Prochlorococcus marinus str. AS9601: one gene and its partner. The protein of the gene in region 1 interacts with the protein of each later gene in a pairwise test. Links are inferred from orthologs where the notes say so. Each region holds a gene or a part of one and is shown on either strand. Other genes may lie near its edges. The genes, in order: rpe and eno.

Evidence for each region.
Region 2: the proteins of rpe (region 1) and eno interact in binary tests that used the Escherichia coli proteins (3 or more experiments, as listed by UniProt). The link is inferred for Prochlorococcus marinus str. AS9601 from one-to-one orthologs.

The regions. Positions count from the first base shown.
Region 1 is NC_008816.1:706,793-718,871, reverse strand. Bases 188-2,937 are described here. They hold rpe (ribulose-phosphate 3-epimerase), read left to right. Parts: upstream 188-1,059; coding sequence 1,060-1,815; downstream 1,816-2,937. Other genes in these bases: lptB (LPS export ABC transporter ATP-binding protein), read right to left, coding at 2,885-2,937; ccsB (c-type cytochrome biogenesis protein CcsB), read right to left, coding at 1,841-2,770; glpX (class II fructose-bisphosphatase), read right to left, coding at 188-872. Also shown: more of glpX, read right to left, coding at 1-187; more of lptB, read right to left, coding at 2,938-3,613; A9601_RS13060 (DUF309 domain-containing protein), read right to left, coding at 3,714-4,082; translational GTPase TypA, read right to left, coding at 4,094-5,890; A9601_RS13050 (M15 family metallopeptidase), read right to left, coding at 6,020-6,733; chlP (geranylgeranyl reductase), read left to right, coding at 6,847-8,187; glyS (glycine--tRNA ligase subunit beta), read right to left, coding at 8,168-10,330; A9601_RS13035 (NADPH-dependent assimilatory sulfite reductase hemoprotein subunit), read left to right, coding at 10,418-12,079. UniProt on the Escherichia coli protein: Catalyzes the reversible epimerization of D-ribulose 5-phosphate to D-xylulose 5-phosphate.
Region 2 is NC_008816.1:209,473-221,614, forward strand. Bases 1,110-3,922 are described here. They hold eno (phosphopyruvate hydratase), read left to right. Parts: upstream 1,110-1,776; coding sequence 1,777-3,069; downstream 3,070-3,922. Other genes in these bases: A9601_RS10215 (ATP-dependent Clp protease ATP-binding subunit), read right to left, coding at 1,110-1,514; A9601_RS10225 (ABC1 kinase family protein), read right to left, coding at 3,075-3,922. Outside these bases: more of A9601_RS10215, read right to left, coding at 1-1,109; more of A9601_RS10225, read right to left, coding at 3,923-4,742; A9601_RS10230 (hypothetical protein), read right to left, coding at 4,739-5,056; A9601_RS10235 (NAD(P)/FAD-dependent oxidoreductase), read left to right, coding at 5,313-6,269; A9601_RS10240 (P-II family nitrogen regulator), read right to left, coding at 6,291-6,572; A9601_RS10245 (sodium-dependent bicarbonate transport family permease), read right to left, coding at 6,575-7,573; A9601_RS10250 (SulP family inorganic anion transporter), read right to left, coding at 7,580-9,232; hemB (porphobilinogen synthase), read left to right, coding at 9,456-10,457; A9601_RS10265 (VOC family protein), read left to right, coding at 10,520-10,906; A9601_RS10270 (endonuclease MutS2), read left to right, coding at 10,921-12,142. UniProt on the Escherichia coli protein: Catalyzes the reversible conversion of 2-phosphoglycerate (2-PG) into phosphoenolpyruvate (PEP). It is essential for the degradation of carbohydrates via glycolysis.

The DNA of each region.
Region 1 (12,079 bases):
AGTAATCCATCAGTTATTCCACTTCCAGCGAAAACAACATTTTCTCCCGATGCCAATTCATTAGCTTCATAAATTTTATCTATATCGGTTATGCCCATTTCATTAAGACGTTTTATATTTCCTTCTTTTGTGTAATCAGCCCATTCAGAAGTTTGAGCGATTGCTGGATCATAAACTAGTTGTCCTTGAAAGTGTCCGCCAAGAGCTCTCATTGCAGCAGCTGAAATAACACCCTCTGGAGCTGCACCAATACCCATCAAGCAATGTGTTCCAATTCCTGCAAAACCACATGCAATCGCAGCTTGAACATCACCATCAGAAATCGGTTGAACTTTAGCACCACATCCTCGAATCTCTTTAATTAAATCTTTATGCCTAGTTCTATCCATTACAACAACAGTAAGCTCATCAATAGAAAGACCCAAGCAATCACTTAGTATCTTCAAGTTTTCAGTCGCTGAATTTCTAATATCTACTTTACCTTTGGCTGCAGGAGGCGCTGCTAATTTGTTCATGTAAAAATCAGGAGCATTGAAAAGACCACCCGTATCAGAGGCAGCTAAAACAGCCATAGATCCTCTTTGATTATTCGCACAAAGATTAGTTCCTTCACAAGGATCTACTGCAAAGTCGACCCCTGGACCACTTCCACTTCCAACCTCTTCACCTATATAAAGCATAGGTGCTTCATCTCTTTCACCTTCTCCAATAACAATTTTCCCTTTCATTTCAATTTTGCCCATTCGCAATCTCATTGCCTCGACTGCTGCAGCATCAGCTTCATCTTTTTGACCAAGTCCTGTTAGTTTTGCTGAGGCAATAGCAGCTTGCTCGACAACTTCGAGAATTTCTTGAATTAAAGTTTGATTCACAATTAAATTTTGAGGATTTTCTAAAAGGTTTTGAGTATGATCTCATAAAAAATGACATTTTTTATGAGAATTATTATGCTAGTAAGCTTTTTTTAACTCTTTACAGCTGTTACTTTATCAGGCCGTGACTTGAAATTAGGAATAAACAACTAAATATAGTATCTTTATTAAATATTTTAAAATTTAAATGACTGAGTCAAATCAAGAAAATTTAACTGGTGCTAATAGACCAATTCAAATAATTCCTTCAGTTTTACCAGCAGATTGGGCAAATATGGGGGCATGTGTGAAAGAGCTCGAGGAGGCTGGAGTAGATAGAATTCAATTTGATGTAATGGATGGAAATTTCGTGCCAAATCTTACATTTGGTCCTGAAATGATTTCCGCATGCCGGAAATATTGCAATGTCCCTTTTGAAACTCAATTAATGGTGAGCCAATATAACTGTGAAACCATGCTTGAATCTTATGTAAAAGCCACAAAAGGGCCGAATGGTGAACCTGGAGTAGTAATAGCTCATGCCGAAGCAAATATTCATTTGCATAGAGTTCTCGGAAGAATAAGAGATTTAGGAGGATCTCCTTCTGTTGCATTAAACCCTCATACCCCTTTTGAAATGATTAAAAACATAATGGATATGGTTGATCATGTTTTGGTTATGACAGTTAATCCAGGCTTTGGAGGACAAGCTTATATACCAACAATGCTTAATAAAATCAGAGAGATAAGAAACTTTATTATCGAAAAAAACTTAGATGTCGACATTGAAGTTGATGGGGGGATAAAAGCAAATTGGACCATTTCACAATGTGCCGATGCTGGTGCCAATTGTTTTATTGCAGGTAGTGGAATGTTTGCTTACCCAACATTAAAAGAAGGATGTGATGACTTAAGAAAAGTTGCACAAGAAGCGCAAAAGGGGAATGTTCTTTCAGAGCCTTAATCAATAAGGGTTGGTGATTTCTTAATCACCCAAATATCCATCCATAACTATGTAACCCTATTCCTAAAAAATTAACTCCTAAATAACAAACTAAAACAACTAAAAAGCCTGTAGATGCTAATAATGCTGGTTTGCGTCCTTGCCAACCCTTACTAATTCTCATATGCAGATAAGCCGCATAAAACAACCATGATATAAATGCCCATGTTTCTTTTGGATCCCAACTCCACCATGTGCCCCAAGCCTCATTAGCCCAAACTGCACCTGAAATTAAACCGAGAGTCAAAAGAACAAAACCTACTAATATAGAACGATAACTTAATGTATCTAATTCTTCTGAATGAGAAAATTCAATAGGTTCAACTAAATCATTTACAGGATAGCTATTTGAAAGTTTAAATCCTCCTATACCTGTAGAACTACTTCTGATTTGAAGCGGCTTATTTTTATTAATAAACAAAACGGACATTGAAAGTAAAGAACCTATTATTAATGCTGCATAACTAAGCATTACCACGCTAACATGCATAACTAACCAACTAGACCTTAAAGCTGGAACTAAGTTGGATGATAATTTCAAATCCTCAGGTAAAACGAAACAAGCAAAAGCCACCGTCAGTAACTCAATAGGTATGGCAATTGAGGGAATTATTGGAGCTTGGTATTCTCTTTCAACCAATAGTTGACCTAATGTGATACCCCAAGTAAGGAAATAGAGAGATTCATACAAATTGCTAATAGGAAAATGTCCAGAAATTGACCACCTAAAAAGTAATTGTAATGTTATTAATAAGTTCACTAAAATCGTAATAAGTCTTACCGCAGAAGAAGACTTTTTTTTAAAAACTGCACCCAAAGAAATCGGCAAGTTAATTAATAAAAAATAAAAAACTAAAAGACCTAAAACTGAAACCGGTTCATATATTAAATTTTTAAAAAAATTATCTAGTATCATTTCTAGAAATTTCTCAAGTTTTAATATTCAATGACAAACAAATAATAATTAAAATCATTCTTATATGAGTAAATCTTTAATAATAAAGTTTTAATTTATTTTTTAAAAAGCATTTCAAAGTCTGAAATTATCTCCAAGATAATACTTCTTGACTATTGGATTATCAGCCAATTCAGTTGATGAACCGTTAGCTAAAATTTTTCCTTCACTTAATACATATGATTTATTAGTAATAAGAAGGGTTTCCCTCACATTATGGTCTGTAATGAGAATCCCCACCCCATCACTACTTAATTTAAGAATTAGTTTCTTTAGATCATTCACAGCTAAAGGATCGATCCCAGCAAAAGGTTCGTCTAATAACAAATATTTAGGTCCTTTTCTGCCTACAGTGAGAGCTCTAGCTATCTCACACCTCCTCCTCTCTCCTCCTGAAAGTTGATAACCATAATTTTCTACAAAGTTGTTCAAATTAAATTCATTAATTAATTGTTCTCTTCTATTTCTTATCGCTGCTCTACTATAGGATGAATTTTGTAAAGCCAAATCTATATTATCCTTAACAGTGAGGTCTCTAAATATACTCGCTTCTTGAGTTAAGTACCCTAACCCAAGTCTTGATCTAATCGGAAGAGGAAGATTGGTTATATTTTTCCCATTCATTAAAATTTGACCTTTATCTGGTTTTATATTCCCAACTGCAAGATTAAAAGTTGTAGTTTTCCCAGCACCATTAGGCCCCATCAAACCTACAACCTCCCCTGGATTAACAGTTATGGAAACATCATTTACTATTAATCTTCCTTTAATTGAAAGCGATACATTATGAATCTTTAGGTTCATTTTTCTTGAGATCGATTAGTTTTCTTGTTTTCTTGAAAAAAAATGGGATAGAAAATAATATTTATTCAAGATAAAGATATTTTCATAATATTCAAATTTATCAAAGAGGTTTCAAAAAAGGCTTATCGTTCTCACTTAATTGCTCTTTATATTGCAATTTCCTCAATAAATCTTCCAAACTTAGGCAGAATGATTCAAGATCAATTCCTAAATTAATCTTAGTTCTAGTTTTTATTCTACCTAAACCCTCTCCAAGCAGAATAGTAGCTCCATTTAAATTACCCTTACTTAAGTGAAACTGAGAAACAGATACTTGTAAAATTCCCTGGATAACTTGTCTTTCATCACCATCAACGGAATTCCATATTTCTTCAAAAGCATCATGGGCCTCATACCATTCATGATTGTTAAAAAGATTTAAAGCATTAAAAAGAGAATCTTTTAAACTTTTTGCACTTTCTTCGTTCATGAAGCTAATTATTAATTTCTTTTCTTTTTATTTATTTTTCTCATTCTTATTGAATCTGGTGTTACCTCAAGCATTTCATCTGGACCAATATATTCGAGTGCTCTTTCAAGGGTAATGTCAACAGGTGACTGCAAAGTATCAAGTTCTTCTGCCCCTGCAGACCTCATATTAGTCAACTGCTTAGTTTTACATATATTTAACTCAAGATCTTGAGGTCGATTATTCTCTCCAATTATCATTCCCTTATAAACTTTAACTCCAGGTTTAATGAAATAGACTCCCCTATCTTCAGCATTCTTTAATGCATAGAACGTGGCCACACCTTCCTCAAAAGCTATAAGGACTCCATTTCTTCTAGTTTCAAAATCTCCTGTTTTAGGTTTGTATTCATAAAACGAATGACTCATGATACCTTCACCTCTTGTTATCCGGACAAATTCTCCACGAAATCCAATTAGTCCCCTTGATGGCACAAGGAACTCTAATTGGGTTCTCCCATCTGAACTTGTCTGCATATTTTTCATCTCTGCCTTTCTCGATCCAAGTTTTTCTATACAAGAACCAACGGATACTTCAGGCACATCAAGGACCAAAGTCTCTATAGGCTCACATTCAACATTATCAATTTCTCTAAAAATTACTTGAGGTTGTGAGATTTGAAACTCGAACCCTTCTCTTCTCATGGTTTCAATCAAAATACCTAAATGTAATTCTCCTCTTCCTGAAACTGAGAACTTATCGGGAGAATCAGTTTCTTCCACTCTCAAGGCAACATTTGTTAAAAGTTCCCTCTCCAATCTATTTTTTAATTGTCTACTAGTAACAAATTTCCCTTCCTTACCCGCAAATGGTGAATCATTTACAACAAAAGTCATATTTAAGGTAGGTTCATCTACTTTGATTAATGGAAGAGGATGAGGAGAGTCGGGACATGCTATGGTCTCACCAATATTGACGTCATCGAAACCAGAAACAGCAACAATATCACCTGCAAATGCTTCATTTATATCAATTCTTTGTAATCCTTCAAATCCTAAAAGTTTACTAACCTTACCTTTAATAGTTTTTCCGTTTTCCTTTATTAAACTAGCCTGTTGGCCATTTTTTATAGTCCCGTTGTGGATCTTTCCGATTACTATTCTGCCTAAGAAATCAGAATAGTCCAAAGTAGTTATTTGTAGCTGAAGAGGCTTATTAGAGTCACCTACTGGAGGAGGAACGTGTCTGATAATAGCTTCAAAAAGAGGCATCATATTGTCACTATTAGATTCCATCTCTTCTTTTGCAAAACCAGATAATCCACTCCCAAAAAGATAAGGGAAATCACATTGATCATCATCAGCTCCTAACTCCAAAAACAAATCAAGGACCTTATCAATTGCTATTTCTGGTACTACTCGTGGTCTATCAATTTTATTTACAAAGACGATAGGTCTAAGTCCTTTTTCTAATGCTTTTTTTAAAACAAATCTTGTTTGAGGCATAGGTCCCTCATTTGCATCAACAATAAGCAGACAACCATCCACCATTCCCAAAACCCTTTCAACTTCTCCTCCAAAATCAGCATGTCCAGGTGTATCTATAATATTAATTCTGGTGTCTTTGTAGTTAACTGCAGTATTTTTTGAGAGTATTGTTATCCCCCTTTCTCTCTCAAGATCATTTGAATCCATTACACATGTAGGTATAACTTCATTGTCTCTAAATATTCCTGATTGAGATAACAATGCATCTACAAGCGTTGTCTTCCCATGATCTACGTGAGCAATAATTGCAACATTTCTAATTTCTTTTATCGAAGATGACATTTATAGAATTTATATAAATAGTAGATTGGCTTTATTAAGGCTAACTCAAAGTATGCTTATTATGAGAATTTTCTCTTTAAGACTTTGAAAAATATAATCTAATTGAATAATTAAATCAATCAATTAGGTTTATAATTTTCTATTAGCGCTTTCAAAAACTTTTAATGCTTCAATTGACCCCTCATATCTCCAATGCCAGGGTTCGTAATCTATATATTTATTATCTTTGTTGAACGATAACTTAAAGTGAAACTTAGCTGCATTTTTTTTGAGCCATCTAAAGGCGTCAGTATTTTCGAAGTCGGTTTCAAAGTCTGTCTCTCTTTGAGTAGCATCACCAATATCGATTGCGAAACCTGTACTATGTTCAGAATATCCAGGAGGGGCTGAAACTCTAGCTCTTTCTGCCGCTTCTTGATTTCTAATAGATTTTAAAGAATAAAAAATATCGTTTTGCAAATTTATTGATCTATAACCACTTAAGAAGACCAAATATATCCCATCCTTTTTGGCTTCTTCTCTCATTTTTAGTAGAGAATCGCGCATATCCATATGGACTTCAATATTAGGCTCAATTAAAACTAGTTTCTCTTTAGGAGTTTCCTCATAGGGAAGATGGCCCAGTATTCTGGCATTATGATTTCTTTTAACCTCAAATTTGAGATTACTGAGAGGTATTAATTCTACATTTCTAATAAATCGCAATGCAGCGATAGAAAATATAAGGAAAAGAAATGGAGAAAATATTAATAATTTTTTTAATAATGTTGAATTTGGGTTGTTTAAGTAAGTTCTTTTGGCAAGTGGTATATCAATTTGATCGATATCTTTGTTTAGTTCCAATATTTAGAAGTGAATTTGGAAAAGATATTTCGATATTAACTATTATTTTAAGAAATGCACTTTTATAAGCAAAAAAGATGTAGTTTTTATATACAGTATTATTTTTTTTTCATATGTTGAGGGTAGCTGTTATTGGTGGAGGTCCAAGTGGTTCATGTGCGGCAGAAATACTAGCTAAAGCTGGAATAAAAACTTGGCTCTTCGAGAGAAAATTAGATAATGCAAAACCATGCGGAGGAGCAATTCCACTTTGCATGGTGGAAGAATTTGATTTACCTGAGTCAATTATTGATAGAAAAGTAAGGCATATGAGAATGATATCCCCATCAAATAGAGAGGTAGATATTAGCTTAGATAGAGTTTATGGGAAAAGTGATAATGAGTTTATTGGGATGTGTAGAAGAGAAGTTATGGATGCCTTTATGCGCAATAGAGCGTCAGATCTTGGTGCTACTTTAATAAATGGATTAGTTACTTCAATTGATACTGGCGATAATAATCAAGGGCCATATAAGCTTTCCTACTCAGATTTCACCAATGGAGATAAAAAAGGGGAACTCAAAGAGCTTACTGTTGACCTTTTAATCGGAGCTGATGGAGCCAATAGCAGAGTAGCAAAAGCAATGGATGCAGGAGATTACAAAGTTGCCATTGCATTTCAGGAAAGAATTAAATTGCCTAAAGAAGAAATGGGTTACTACGAAGATCTTGCTGAAATGTATGTTGGAACAGATGTTTCTCCTGATTTTTATGGGTGGGTATTTCCTAAATATGATCATGTGGCTGTGGGCACAGGAACCATGCAGAAGAATCAGTCATTAATTAAAGGACTTCAAGAGGGTGTAAGAAATAGAGCAAAGAAAAGACTTGTTAATGGTGAAGTAATAAAGGTAGAAGCTCACCCTATTCCAGAGCATCCAAGGCCAAGAAGGGTAGTTGGGAGAATGGCATTGGTTGGTGATGCAGCTGGTTATGTTACAAAAAGTTCTGGAGAGGGTATTTATTTTGCTGCAAAAAGCGGAAGAATGTGTGCTGAAGAAATTGTTGAAGCATCAAAAAATGGTCAAGTAATTCCATCAGAAAAAGATTTAAAAAACTATCTTAAAAAATGGGATAAAAAATATGGCACAACTTATAAGGTGCTAGAAATCCTTCAAAATATTTTCTACAGAAATGATTCTGCTAGAGAAGCCTTTGTTGAGATGTGTGATGACATGGATGTTCAAAGACTTACTTTTGATAGTTACTTATACAAAAGAGTTGTCTCTATGAAACCATTACAGCAACTTAAAATTACGATGCTTACACTTGGTTCGATTTTAAGAGGGAAAGCCCTAGCGCCTCTAAAATATAAACCTGTTGATAGTGCTGTTAGGGAAAATAAAGAGGTAGAAAAAATGCTAGAAAATTATTCAATAAAGGGAGGGATTAAAGTTAAGAGTTCAAAAGTGTAAAGTCGGCAATTTTTAAAGAATAGTTTCTAATTAAGCTCAACAAATTGAGTCTATTATTTCTTATTTTTAAATCCTCTGACATTATTAGGACTCCCTTTTCGTTATCAAATAAATCCTCGATAGTGTTTACATTAATCTCAAACAAATTTAGAAGTTCCAAATAATTGGAATAACCTTCTGAAAAAAGTTTTTCTAATTCGCCAATAAATTCAAAAACTTTGAATTCACAATCTTTTTCAAAAAGTTTTGTATTTACATAATCTCTTGTTGAGAGAACGTCTCTGGAAATATCACTTTTATTTGCTAATTTGCTTACCCTAGTAATTACCTTCTGTATTTCAACAAAATTATCTTTTTTATTAAATTTGATAATAGAATTAACCCTATTTTTAAGATCAACAATATTCAATACTCTTTTTTGAGATAATTCATCAGAAGAGCAAACGGCCTTTATTAATTCTTTACTTAGTGATATTTCTTCTAGATGACTAACAATTCTTTGAACTAAAAATTCATTTAAATCATTAAATACTGTTACTCTTGAGAAGTTTAAATTCGGAAATACGATTTTCCAAAAATCAATAAGTTCGTTGAATAATTTATCTAAAGGCAAATCAAGTTCATAATCCCAAATTATTTTAATCACTCCATTCAAATTTCTTCTTAAAGCATAGGGATCAGATGATCCACTTGGGCGCTTACCAGAAATAAAAATACTAATTAAAGTTTCGACCTTATCTGCTATAGAAACTATTGCACCATATTTTGTGGAGGGCAAAGCATCCTTATAAAAAGAAGGTAAATAATGTTCCGCGACAGCCAGGCAAACATCCTCACTAAATCCCTCATATTTAAGATATTTACCACCCATTATTCCTTGCAGCTCAGGGAATTCGAAAACAATTTCACTACATAAGTCGTTTTTACAGTATTTAGCAGCTTCTATTATCTTTTTTTCTTCTAAAGACTTATCATTTAAAAATTTAAGAATTTTTTTAGTAACTTCCTCTATCCTCTCTACCCTCTGAAATATATTTCCAAGTCCTTTCAAATATGAAACAGATTTAAGCTTTTCATTTCTTTTGATTGAAGCAACTTTTTTGTCACTTTCTACGAAAAACTTTGCATCTGAAAACCTTGCCTTTAAAACTTTCTCATTCCCTTTGGCAATATTATTATTTGATTCTTCAAGACCATTTGAAATAACACAGAAAGTTGTACTAATATTTTTTTCAGAGCTTAAATCTAGTTTAGAAAAACTTTTGTTTTTCAATAAAAGAGGAACGTATCTCTGATGACTTTTCATGACTGTTGAAAGAACTTCAACCGGAAGCTCAAGAAATTCATCACTAAATTTGCCAATAATTAAGTCTGGCCATTCAACCAAATCAGTTAGTTCATTTAATAACCCTTCTGAAAGGTCAGGTTTCAAATTTAAAGATTTAGATGCCTGATTTATTAAACTTTCAATTTTTTCTTTTCTTTCTTTTCGAATAGCTATTACTCTATTTCGTTTCAATAATTCAAAAAAATCATCCGGATTCTGAAGTTCTAAAACTTCATTGATTAGCCTATGACTTTTTGTTTTATTATTTATTTTAATCTTTGGATCACATTCATCAAATTCAAAATCAAGAATTTCATCATTATAAATTGAGGCAATCCACCTAATAGGTCTTGAAAATTTCATGTTCCCGGCCCCCCACTTCATAAATCGAGGGCCTTGAAGACTCTTTACTAATTTTGGGATAATCGAAGACAAAGAAATTTTTGTTGATAGTCCTTTCTCAATTTTCTTTCCAAATACAAAATCACCCTTTTCTGTCTTTTTTATTTCTAGCTCACCAACATCTATACCTAAGCTATTAGCAAATCCTAAAGCAGCATTAGTAGGACATCCATTTAAATAAGCTGAATTTGCTTTAGGCCCTTTTCTTTCTATTATCTTATCTTCTGCATAATCAACTAAACCTTCGAGAAGTAGAACTATTCTCCTTGGTGTTGAGGTAACAACTATATGTTCGAATTTGATTAACTTTTTATCCAATTCAAATTCTATTAGAGATTTAAATTGCTCTAGAACAGCATGAGAAAAATTTGCGGGCAACTCTTCTGTTCCTATCTCAAGTAAATATTTAGACAAGAAAAAAATATGACTTCACTTACTATAATTTACTACCAGTTAAATAAGCTTTTCGCTAATGTATAAAAAGAGATATGTTTTGGTCCTTTGATCAAGGTTGAGAAAGTAAAAAAGAAAAAAGATTCTGCAAAGGAAGAGACCGTTTGTTTAGCAAATGGACTAGAAGTCTCTAAATTTGAAAATTTCAAAAAAAGTAGCCAATTTCTTAAAGAACCACTTGCTACAGAATTAGTCAATGAAAGTGATCATTTTACTAATGATGCAGTTCAGTTATTAAAATTTCACGGTAGTTATCAACAAGATAACAGGGAAAATAGAAGGCCTGGCAAAAGTAAAGATTGGCAAATGATGCTTAGGTTAAGAAACCCAGGAGGTGAAGTCCCTGGGAAATTATTTTTAGCATTAGATGAATTATCTGACAAATTAGGTAATGGAACACTTAGGGCCACTACAAGACAAGCCTTTCAAATGCACGGAATCAGAAAGGAGAATCTAAAGGAAGTAATTAAAACAATAGTAAATTCAATGGGTTCCACATTAGCTGCATGTGGAGACATTAATAGAAACGTTATGGCCCCTGCGGCTCCATTTGATTCGCCAGACTATAACATTGCAAGAGCATTAGCAAAAAAAGTTGCAGATCTTCTCACCCCAATGGCTGGCCAAGGCACTTTTTTAGAGCTTTGGGCTGATGGAGATTTAGAGTACACCATAAAGCCCGACAAAGATATTGAAGCAATTAGGAAGCTCCAATTCAAAGATAATGTTTTTAGTGGGATAAAAGATGAGCCTCTTTATGGTTCAACTTATTTACCGAGAAAATTCAAATGTGCCGTGACAGTTCCTGGTGACAATTCTGTTGATCTTCTTACCAATGACATAGGAATAGTTGCCTTTACTTCTAAAAATGGAAACTTAGAAGGGTGCAACTTCTATGTTGGAGGTGGTATGGGTCGCACACATAATAATGAGGAGACCTTTGCCAGAATTGCAGATCCACTTGGATATGTTGAAGAACCTGATGTTTATGAATTAATACAAAGCATTGTGGCTATTCAAAGAGATTATGGTGATAGGAAATCAAGAAAAAATTCTAGAATGAAATATCTTCTTCATAGAAAAGGTATTAAATGGTTCAAAAAGATACTTTCTGATAAGTATTTCAAAAAAGAAATTAAAAAAATCAGAAAAGAACCTGATAATGTTCTTATTGATTACCTTGGTTGGCATAAACAAAATAAAACCTCCTATTTCGTAGGTTTACCATTATTATCAGGGAGATTATCTGGAGAGAAGAAGAATACCATCACAACTATTGTTAAAAAATATAATTTAGATTTAAGACTCACACCTAATCAAGATATTTTACTTTGTAATATCGCCAATGAAAACAAAGGTGAAATTCAAAAATCTCTATCAAAAATTGGATACGAAAATTTAGAAAACATTAATGAAATACAAAGACACGCTTTAGCTTGTCCTGCTTTACCACTTTGTGGCCTTGCAATGACTGAAGCTGAAAGAATATTACCTGATGTATTAAAAAGGATTGAAAATTTACTATTAGATCTAAAAATACAAAAGACAATATTATTCAGAATGACAGGATGTCCGAATGGATGTACTAGGCCTTATATGGCTGAATTAGCACTGGTTGGAAGTGGTCAAAACAAATACCAACTATGGTTGGGAGGAAGTAAAAATCTACAGAGGCTTGCTAAACCATTTTTACAAAGAATGGAACTTAAC
Region 2 (12,142 bases), 510 kb from region 1 along the record:
TTTTCTAAAAGAACGTTCAATTTTGCCTCTGATTGTTGTCTATTATTCAATAGTTTTTCTTGAGCTTCGATATTGTCTCCTTGCAAATTATTCAATTTTTCATCGATAGTATTAAGTTTGTTTTCTTGTTGGAGAATGATTTGAGGCATATTATTAGACTCGATTTTTAACTGTGCGGCTGCTTCATCAATTAAATCTATTGCACTATCAGGGAGACATTTATCGCTGATGTATCTATCGGCCAATTTTGCAGAATAGTTTACAGCCTCTTCAGAAATTTTTATGCCATGATGTGATTCATATTTCTTTTTGATCCCTTGTAATATTTTTGCGCTTAATTCTACTGAAGGTTCATTAACAGTTATCTTTTGAAAGCAATTATTTAATGCCTGATCTTTTTCAATAGTTTCACGAAATTTCTCAGGTGTAGTTGTACCGATACATCTAAGTTCTCCTTCAGCTAGTAAAGGTTTTAAGATATTACTGATGTCGGTAGAAGATCTGTCAGAACTTAATATTGAGTGAATTTCATCAATAAATAGGATCATTCCTTGGTTTGGATTATTTAGTTCCTGCATTATTAAGCTTAGTCTTTCCTCTAGTTGACCTCTAAATTTAGTCCCAGAAACTAATGCACCTAAGTCAAGTGAAATAATTTTTAAGTCCTTTAAAGTATCAGGAACTTTTTTGTCTACAATTAATTGAGCAAGTAATTTTGCAATTGAGGTTTTACCAACTCCAGGATTGCCAATAAGTATAGGGTTATTTTTGTTTCTTCTGCAGAGTACCCTCATTAAATTATTGATCTCATTTTCTCTTCCTAAAACGGGATCCAGTAACCCTTTTTTAGCTGATTCTGTTAAATCTTTTCCATAAATTGAAAGAGCATTTTCATCTTTTCCAACTTGTTTTGTTTCAATTTGAAGTTCACTTTTCTGTAATGGAACAATAGCTTTTTTAAATTTTTCTTCTTTTACAAAAGTCTCGTTAGTCTCATTGTTTGATTCAAAATTGGATTGATTATTTATTTCAATTACATTCCCATAATTAAAAGAATCTTTTGATTGATTAATATTTGGGAAAAACTTTAATTCTTCCTCTAATTTTTCCATTGAAAGGTTTCCTTCTTCAAAAACATAATTTCCAATTCTTAAATCTCTTCCAAGAGCAATTAGTAAATGAGGGATTTCTATTAATCTCGATCCCCATTGAGTTTTAATCTGATTCGCGTTATCTAATAAAATTTCTAAATCTTCTCCGATAGTAAAAATATCTGACTCATTTGTTGGTGTCTCTTCTAAAAAATCTTCTGTTATGTCTAAAACTGTATCTTGGTCGATTGATAATTTTTCAATGAAGGCAAAGAATTCACTTGATGAGAACAATGTATGAATTATGTGTTCAATATTAAATTCGCTATGATCCCATTTTTTTGCGGTTTCTTCCCCTAATAAAAGAAGATTCCAACTAATATCGCTAAATAGTTCAGGACTGGATGTAAGTGTTTCTCTCATAAACTATAAAAACTATAGTTGATTATTAATTAATATTCTAAATAAGATCTGCATTAATAATCATCCAATAATTTTCAAATTGTAAGATGAATTTGAAAATTATTTAGATGAAAGGATTTGCGGGGACTTTAGAATGAAAAAAAACTTTAAATAATATCTAAGCTCTTACAAAAATAAAAATTATAGTTGGTTAACAAATATATTTCAGATATTAGCCAAATAGTTCAGCTATTAATAGGATTTAAATAGTAATAATTAAATTGTGAAAGAAACTATTGATTTTCTGATTGATACTGTTGAAGCAAGGCAAGTCCTTGATTCAAGAGGTAATCCAACTGTAGAGGCAGAAGTATTTTTGGAATGTGGTGCAAGTGGTAGAGCAATTGTTCCCAGCGGAGCTAGTACTGGTGCTCATGAGGCACATGAATTAAGAGATGGTGGTTCGAAATATATGGGGAAAGGCGTTTTGAATGCTGTTAATAAAATTCATGAGACAATATCGCCGGCTTTATGTGGTTTGTCATCTTTAGATCAAACTGCAGTAGATAAATTAATGATTGAAATTGATGGAACTCCTAATAAGTCTAACCTTGGAGCAAATTCAATCCTTGCAGTAAGTCTTGCGACTGCTAGAGCATCAGCAAATGCTTTAGACATTCCCCTATATAGATATCTTGGAGATCCATTATCCAATCTTCTTCCAGTCCCATTGATGAATGTAATAAATGGTGGCGCTCATGCACCAAATAGTCTTGATTTTCAGGAATTTATGCTTGTTCCACATGGAGTTAATAATTTCAGTGAATCATTAAGAATGGGTACTGAAATTTTTCACTCATTAAAATCATTACTTGATCAAAAAGGTCTATCTACTGCTGTAGGCGATGAGGGTGGATTTGCCCCGAATTTGTCATCAAGCGTAGAAGCAGGGGACTTATTATTAGAAGCAATTCAAAAAGCCGGATTTAAGCCTGGTGAGCAGGTATCTTTAGCTTTAGATGCTGCTAGTACTGAATTTTATAGGGATGGTATTTATAAATATGAAGGTAAAAGTTTAAATAGTTCTGAAATGATTTCATATCTTTCAAGATTAGTTTCTAATTATCCCATAGTTTCAATAGAGGACGGTTTAGCTGAGGATGATTGGGAGGGTTGGTCAGAATTAAACAAAGAATTAGGGAATAAAGTTCAGCTTGTAGGTGATGATTTATTCGTTACTAATACAGAAAGATTACGGAAAGGGATTATAGAAAAATCTGCCAATTCAATCCTAATAAAGGTAAATCAAATTGGGACATTAACTGAAACTTTGGAAGCTATTGAGTTAGCTAAAATGTCTGGTTTCACAAGTGTTATAAGTCATAGAAGTGGTGAAACTGAAGATACAACAATCGCAGATTTATCTGTCGCCACTAGATCGGGTCAGATCAAGACTGGCTCTTTGAGCAGAAGTGAAAGGATTGCAAAATATAATAGGCTTTTAAAAATTGAGGAGGAATTAGGAAATCAAGCAAGATTCGCTGGAGCTCTAGGTTTAGGTCCTAAAAATATATAGTTTTTTTAGCGCTTAAGTTTTTCTAAACGTGAGCCTTTTCTCATACTTAATTGGCACTTTATCCAATCAATACTTATTGGTAGTGCAAAAAAGAGTGGCAACAATGCAAAATTATTTTGTTTATTGGATACAAGTAAAGCGGATGCAATTGATAAGCTTCCTATTAGAATTGAATGGCCTAAAGTTTTTTGAGCCGTAAACATTTTTTTGAATTGCCTATCAGACTCGCCCATTCTTATTTGCAATTGTAAATCTCCCTGTTCTAATCTTTCTAAACTTTCATCTATTCTTTTGGGAATTCCAACAGCTTTCGATCCTAGTTCGCCTACTTGCCTTCCAAATTGGTTAATTAAATCGTTGGGACTTTGATTATTTGAAGTCATAAGTTCTATTAAATAAGGCTTGGTAACTGATACAAGGTTAAACCCTGGATCAAGCATTCTACCAACTCCTTCAAAAGTTGATAAAGCTCTCATCACAAAGATTAAATCTACTGGCAGTTGAAATGGCGTTTCATAAACCAGTTCGTATAAATCTCCAGATAATTTTTCAATAATATTAGGACTAAATGGAGGAGTTAAGGCTTCTTTAAGCATCAATCTGACTAATCTTCTGACTGGTCCTACATCTATATCTTTTGAAATTAGCCCAGCTTGTTGTAATTGACTAACTAGTGATGAGGCGTCTCTAAGAGCAGCAGCCTTAACCATCCCCCCTAATCTTTTTTGAAGATTATTTGAGATGTTCCCCATCATTCCAAAATCATAAAAAATTAATTTACCTTCACTTGAAACTGCTAAATTCCCTGGATGAGGATCTGCATGAAAAAAACCGTAATTTACTAATTGTTTTAAGTAGCTGATTGCACCTATCTCTGCAATTTTAGGTAAATCAATTTCTTGTGATTTTAATTTTTCTAAATCGCTTATTTTTGTCCCTTCTACATAACTTAAACAAAGTACTTTTTCACTGCTCATATCCCAAATTACTTCAGGAACTTCAACATTTTCATCATCAAGAAATTGCTGCCTAAATCTTGCTGCATATTGCGCTTCGCAATTAAAATCAAGTTCTTTCATCAGAACTTTCCTACACTCTTTAGCAATCTCAACCCAGTTTCTACCTCTACTCAAATTCTTATTTTTCTGCAATAATCCTGCTATTTGCTGCATTATGCCCAAATCGATAATAAATAATTCTTTTAAATTGGGTCTTTGAACTTTAAAAACTACTGTCTTACCATCTTTTAGAGTCGCCCTATGAACCTGAGCTAGTGATGCTGATCCAACCGGATCACATATTATTTGATCTATTTCATTAAACTTAGACCCTAGTTCATTTCTAATAGTCTCTTCAACTTGCGTAAATGAAAAATTAGGAACTTGATCCTGCAATTTAGACAATTCCTGTATCCAGGTATTAGGAATTAAATCAGGCCTCGCTGATAATAATTGTCCAATTTTAATAAATGCTGATCCAAGCTTTATTAATTGATTAGTAAACCACCTAGCTCTCTTAATTTGAACCCTACTTTTTTCATTATTCTTAGTTTGGAAAATTGTAAATCTAATATTATCTATCCATAAATTTATTAAAAGCGAAATCAGAGTTATCCAAATAACAAAGGCCCTCTTCAATTTTTTTAAACGATAATGAAAAATGTGATAACTCATTTAATTTGATTATTTAAAGTTTTATTAAACAGATCAATTTGCTTATTGATACCTTCAATTTCATTTAAAGCTTTTTTTATTTTTGAATCTTGATAAGTATTTGTAGACTCATTTTCTTGAATATTTTCGGCTTTTTCCAGTCTTGATGCTTCTTCGATTATGGATTCTTTTAAACTATCAAATTCTTTTTTGATAATTTCTGGAGCATCCTGAGCAATATTCGTTGCTTCTTCAATCTTTTCAACCAATATTTCGTTTAATTTTTCGGTTACTTTCTTAATGGCAGCTTTTAAAAGGTAATCAGAGTTGGTCATGAAAAATATAATGTTTCAACGGCAATTGATTTTTCGATATGACCTAATAATAGATCAATACAGAACATTTCACGTAACTGATCATTTTGATAATTAATTTTTTATGTTTTTCCTATGTAAGTTTGTTTCTATATTAAGCTTTTTTCTCTTTTTTCTTTTAACTTATATCTATATAAAGGTTCAGGTATTTACTTTAAAAATATCTTCTAACCAAAAACTCATCTAATTTACTACTAAAAAAAGGAGTTTTTTAAAATTGGAAATCATTGAGTCAGATGTAGTTATTATCGGAGGAGGCCCGGCCGGATGTACTTGCGCACTTTATACATCTCGTTCAAACTTAAAGACAGTAATTTTAGATAAAAATCCATCTGTTGGCGCCTTAGCAATAACTCATCAAATAGCTAATTATCCAGGTGTTCCGGTTGATATAAGTGGAGAGAAATTACTTACTCTAATGAGAGATCAGGCTGTGCAATACGGCACAGATTATAGAAGAGCGCAAGTGTTTGGAATAGATGCTACTGGAGAATGGAAAATGGTTTATACGCCCGAAGGCACTTTCAAAGCTAAAGCACTTGTGCTTGCAAGTGGAGCCATGGGTAGGCCTGCATCATTTAAGGGCGAAGCGGATTTTCTTGGCAAAGGAGTAAGTTATTGTGCTACATGTGATGGGGCCTTTTATAAAAATAGAGAAGTTGCCGTTGTTGGAGTGAACAAGGAGGCAATTGAAGAGGCAACTGTTCTAACTAAATTTGCATCTACTGTGCATTGGATTACATCAAGTGATCCTAAATCAGATAATGAAGAAGCTATGGAATTGATGGATAATTCAAATATAAAACATTGGAGTAGAACAAGATTATTAGAAATATTGGGCGATGATTTGGGTGTGAATGGGGTTGTTGTAAAAAATAAACAAGAAGAAAATCCTATCAATTTAAATTTAGATGGAGTGTTTGTCTACATGAGTGGCTCAAAGCCGATTACTGATTTTTTAGGTGATCAAATTGCTTTAAAAGAAGACGGAGGAGTTATTGTTGATGACTTTATGTCTACAAACTCTGATGGAGTATGGGCTATTGGAGATATAAGAAATACACCATTTAAGCAAGCCGTAGTTGCGGCTTCTGATGGATGTATTGCTGCAATGTCAATTGATAGATACTTAAATAGTCGAAAAAATATAAGAGTAGATTGGATTCATTCTTAAAAAGAATATTTCTTCTTGAATTTAAAGGGGTGTTGCTTCAGAAATATAAGCCACTCCTCCGTAGTAGCTTAAATCGTCCCTGATGTTATCTCTCATTTTATCTATTAATTCTTGCTCACAAAAAACAATTACATGAGCATTTGCTCCTAATCCTGTAAATTCCATATCTTCAGTAACAACTCTTTCAGGCCCTCTTCCGGTAGCATGTTTCATAACTGTATATCCAGGAACATTAGCTTTTTCTAATGTTTTAATGATTGCATCTAGTTCTCTTTCACTAAATATCAAATCTAATCTTTTCATTTTTATAAAGAGGATAGTGGGATAATAGTATTTACTAAACTCATATATATGGGAATGCCGAGAACTATATTGAATGGGAAAGTTAAACCTAGTGTTGTTGAAATATAATAACTAGATTTAGCTTCTGGAACAGTCATTCTCATTGCTGCGGGAACTGCTAAATAAGAGGCGCTTGCACATAAAACCACAAATAAAAGTGCGTTGCCAGGTCCTAAAGATAAAAATCTTGCAACGAAAACACCAATAAATGCGTTAAATAAAGGCATAAAAATGGCAAATCCAATCAAAAATGAACCCGCATTTTTCAGTCTCGGTAATCTTTGAGCAGCAACTATTCCCATATCTAACAAGAAGAAGCATTCTGCTCCATAGAATAATTGTCCAGTAAAAGGCTCCATTTTTTCAATTCCTGAGGGATTACTGGAAGCAGTGAGAAATCCTACAATCAAGCTTGAGAGCAATAAATAAACTGATCCATTCAAAAGGGATTCGTGTAATATTGCGCTTAGATGCATTTTTCTTGATTTTGGTCTATTTTTTGGAGCTGCAAATTTCACAAGTAATAATCCAACAATTATTGCAGGAGATTCCATTAAAGCTAAAGCCCCAACCATAAACCCATCAAAAGCTATTTTTTGACTTTCTAAAAAACTTTCTGCAGAAATAAATGTAACAGCACTAATTGAACCGTATGCTGCTGCTATTGCGGCTGAATTAAAGACATCAAATTTAAATCTTAGAATTAAAAATCCAATCAGAGGTATTAGTAGTGACATTAGTATTGCAGCGCTTAAAGTCGGCAATACTTGATTTGTAAACCCACTTTTCTGTATCTCTATACCTCCTTTAAACCCAATGGCTAAGAGCAAATACAATGAGAAGAGTTTAGGTAATGGAGCTGGTATTTCTAAATCAGATTTAAAGAGTACTGATATTGCTCCAATTAAAAAGAAAAGAACAGGCGGGGCTAATACATTTTGCAGAATTGGATTGATTTCCATAAATTATTAGGCTATTTCATTTAGAGCGGTTTCTAAAGCTTCTTTTCTTGTCTCAATGATGCCTTCAACTCCAAACTTAGCTAATCTATCCTTTACTTTTTCATTAGCCCCAGCAACAAATGCTTTTCTGGAATTATTTTTAGCTTCTTGCATCATATCTTCTATTGCCAGAGTCGCGGTCACTCCAAGTCTTGGTACATCAGTGATATCTAATATCAAAACCTTATAGTTTCTTACTAGCATCATTCTCTCAGATATACCTTTAGCTGCTCCAAAACTAAGTGGTCCTTTAAGTCTAAATAACATTACTTCTCCTGAACATCTATCAAGTAGTGCTTTTTCATCAGCAGGTAATGCATTTTTAGCTTGATCATCTTTTGATAAAGGATTATCTTCATCCATACCTTCTAGTTGAGTTTCCGTTATTGAATCAATAGTGAGCATATTTGCTATGAATACACCGACTAAAACTGCCCAAATTAAATCCCAAAAAACAGTCATGAGGAGTACGCCGTACATAACAACTGAAGTTTTTAAAGATAATTTGTGGGCCCTCCTTAAGAACCCCCAATCAATAATATCTAGACCAACTTTTATAAGAATTCCTGCTAATAACGCAGTTGGTATTTGCTCGGCTAAAGGACCTGCGCCAACTAAAACTATCAACAAGACAACTGAGTGAACCATACCAGAAATGGGAGTGGATCCTCCAGATTTAACATTTATAACTGTTCTCATTGTTGCTCCGGCTCCAGGTAAGCCTGAAAACAGACCGGCAACAGCATTTCCTATTCCTTGACCAATAAGTTCTCTATCAGAATTATGTTTTGTTTGAGATATATTGTCTGCTACTAGTGATGTTAGTAAAGAGTCAATTGCGCCAAGTACTGCGAGGACTAATCCTGCCTTAAAAATGATTGGAAAATATTGATTAAAACTTGGGAAATTTAAAGATGGAACTCCCCTGGGAATTTCACCAATTCTATCAATAGCTCCTTCTCCAAAAATTAATATTGATATTGGGGTTACTATCAATAAGGCTAAGAGGGGAGAAGGAACCCATTGACTTATTTTTCTAGGAGTAAGAAATACTATACCTAGTGTCATTATTGCTACTCCAATAGCAGCACCGTTTGGCTGGAAATTTGAAAATACAGTTGATAAAGATTCAACTACTCCACCTCTGGTACTGATTCCTAGTAATGGACCAATCTGAAGTGCAATTATTATTACTCCAATACCAGACATGAATCCTGACACAACAGAATATGGAACTAAAGTAATGTATTTACCTAGTTTGAGAATTCCAAATAATATTTGCAGTAAGCCGCCAATTACTACCGCTGCCATCACTAAAGGTAAAATTTGTCCTGCAGAAAGATCTCTTGGAACCCCCACTGCTGCTAAGCCTGCTACTACGCCAGCAACAGTTACACTCATTGGACCGGTAGGTCCACTAACTTGAGCAGGTGTTCCTCCAAATAATGCTGCTAAAAAACCAACTACTACTGCCCCATATAGGCCATAAATTGCCCCGCCAGGTCCTAATGCAGCATTACCAAAAGCAAGAGCGAGAGGTAAAGCTACTACAGCAGCAGTGATCCCTCCAAGAATATCTCCTCTTAAATTCTTTAGATGAAATCCATTAATTATTTTCAAAGATACTCTCCTTAAAATAAACACTTAACTAAAAGATATTATCTCTTAATGACGTAAATTTGTGAAAAATGAAGTTTGTGCAAAATATTTTTGTAACTTTTTTTGCTTTTTTTAAATAAATTTTAGTTACTTTTCCTGAACAAAAGTAGTCTCTGATTGATTTATATGCGAGGCAAGCGATTAATGTATTAGATAAATATTTTTCAATTTTAATAATATTCAAATGAATTCGATTATTCGTCCAAGAAGATTAAGAAGAACTGAGTCAATAAGAGAAATGGTTAGAGAAAACCATTTGGCGGCATCGGACTTTATCTATCCATTATTTATTCATGAGAAAGATTTTAAAGAGGAAATTTCCGCAATGCCCGGAACTTATAGATGGGATATTGATGGTTTACTAAAGGAGGTTACTAGGGCATGGGAATTGGGAATTAGATGTGTGGTTCTTTTCCCAAAAATTAATGATAGCTTAAAGACTGAAGATGGAGCAGAATGTTTTAATGAGGACGGTTTAATACCTAAAGCTATTCGAATATTAAAAAAAGAGATTCCAGAAATGGCAATAATGACAGATGTTGCCTTGGACCCTTACTCCTGTGATGGACATGATGGCTTAGTTGATGAAACTGGAAAAATATTGAATGATGAAACGATTGAAATTTTAAAAAAACAAGCTTTAACTCAAGCTAGAGCTGGAGCAGATTTTATTGGCCCTAGTGACATGATGGATGGGAGAGTTGGAGCAATTAGGACTGCTCTTGATAGTGAAGGATTTAGTGATGTAGGTATTATTAGTTATACAGCTAAATATTCATCTGCTTATTATGGTCCGTTTAGAACTGCTTTAGATTCGGCTCCTAGAGAAAATAGTAAGAAAGTAATTCCAGACAATAAGTCTACATATCAAATGGACCCTGCCAATTCAAAAGAGGCTTTAATTGAATCTGCATTGGATCAGTATGAAGGAGCTGATATTTTGATGGTAAAACCAGGAATTTCATATTTGGATATTGTTTATAGAATAAGCACATTTTCAAATAAGCCCATAGCTGCATACAACGTTAGTGGGGAGTATTCCATGGTAAAGTCTGCTGCTATGAAGAACTGGATTAACGAAAAAGATATTGTTTTAGAGACATTGCTTAGTTTTAAAAGAGCAGGAGCAAAATTAATACTCACTTATCATGCTTGTGATGCATCTCAATGGTTGCAGGATACTTAAAAACTCATTATTAACAAAAATTTGGTTTATTCTTAGATAAGTAATAAATTAATTGCTTTGTTTTGAAGTTTTCACAAGGAGTAAATAGGATTGGTCACATTGCACTTAGAGTAGATAATCTCGAAAGGGCGAAATCTTTTTATATTAAGCTGGGTATGAATTTGGTTTGGGATGATAAAGATTGGTCTTACTTAGAGGCAGGTAAAGGGAAAGATGGACTTGCGTTGTTAGGCCCTAGCTACAAAGCTGCTGGACCTCACTTTGCTTTTCATTTTGAAAATAAAAAAGAAGTGGAAAATATTCAAAATGATTTAAAAAATTCTGGTGTAAAAGTTGGTCCTTTACATGAGCATAGAGATGGAACGGCATCTTTTTATATGAAGGATACTGAAGGAAACTGGCTTGAGATGCTTTATGTTCCTCCTGAAGGGATTCAATCGAATGTTTGATTCTTTTTTTTTGTATGCAAGAGAAAAGTTATTCTAAAAAATCATATTCAGATAACACCTTAGAAGAAGAATCTATAAACCTTTTAGAGTGGGATTCATTAAAAACGCATTTATCTTCGTTCGCCTCAACGGAAATGGGTAAACAATCAATTTTAAGTTTTGTTATACCTTCAGAATACGAGGCATCTAAAAGACTTTTGAATGAAACTGTTGAAATTAATGAGCTAGAAAAAAATTTAGATAAATCAATTAGTTTTTCTGGTGTTTTTGATATTAGTAGAAATATAGAAATTTGTTCGAAGGGAGGTGTAATTACATCTTCTGAGTTGTTAGAAATAGCGAAAACAATTGCTGCAGCAAGAAATTTAAAAAAAATCTTATTAGATTTTGAACAAAGACCTTATATTTCATCATTCACAAAAAATTTAATTGACCATCAGAATATCGAAACGATTTTTAAAAAAGGCATTGAATCGAATGGAAGGATTTCAGACAATGCTAGTAATGAGTTATCTATTCTTAGAAAAGAATTTTTATCTAAGAAACTCGAAAGAAAAATATTAGTTGAGAAATTTATTCAAAAGAATTTAGCTTATTTGCAAGATACTACTATTGGAGATCGGTATGGAAGGCCTGTTTTAGCAGTGAAAGTTAATTATGTAGATAAATTTAAGGGAATAATTCATGACTCTTCATCTTCAGGAAATACAGTATATTTCGAGCCTGAAAGTGTAGTAACTAAAGGTAATAAGATTGCTTCTTTAGAGGCTAGGATCACAGCAGAAGAATTTAAATTACTTAAGAAATGGTCTCATGTTGTTAGTGATAATTCAAAAAATCTTATTGAAATGGCGTCCATTTTATTAAGATTAGAAAATGCCCTAACTCGTTCAAGATATTCGAAATGGATTGGAGGTAAAACTCCTACATTTGAGAAAAATCCTATTATTTCTTTAATTGGTTTTTCTCATCCGTTATTGATTTGGGAACATAAGAAAAAAGGAGCCCCTCCACCAGTAGCTGTCGATTTTTATATAAATCGAAATATTAAGGTTGTAGCTATTACAGGCCCAAATACTGGAGGTAAAACAGCAGCTTTAAAAGGTTTGGGCTTGTCTTTACTTATGGCTAGAGCAGGATTATTGATACCTTCAACTAATAATCCTATTATCCCTTTCTGTCCAAATATATATGTGGATATAGGAGATAATCAATCATTAGAAGAAAATTTATCTA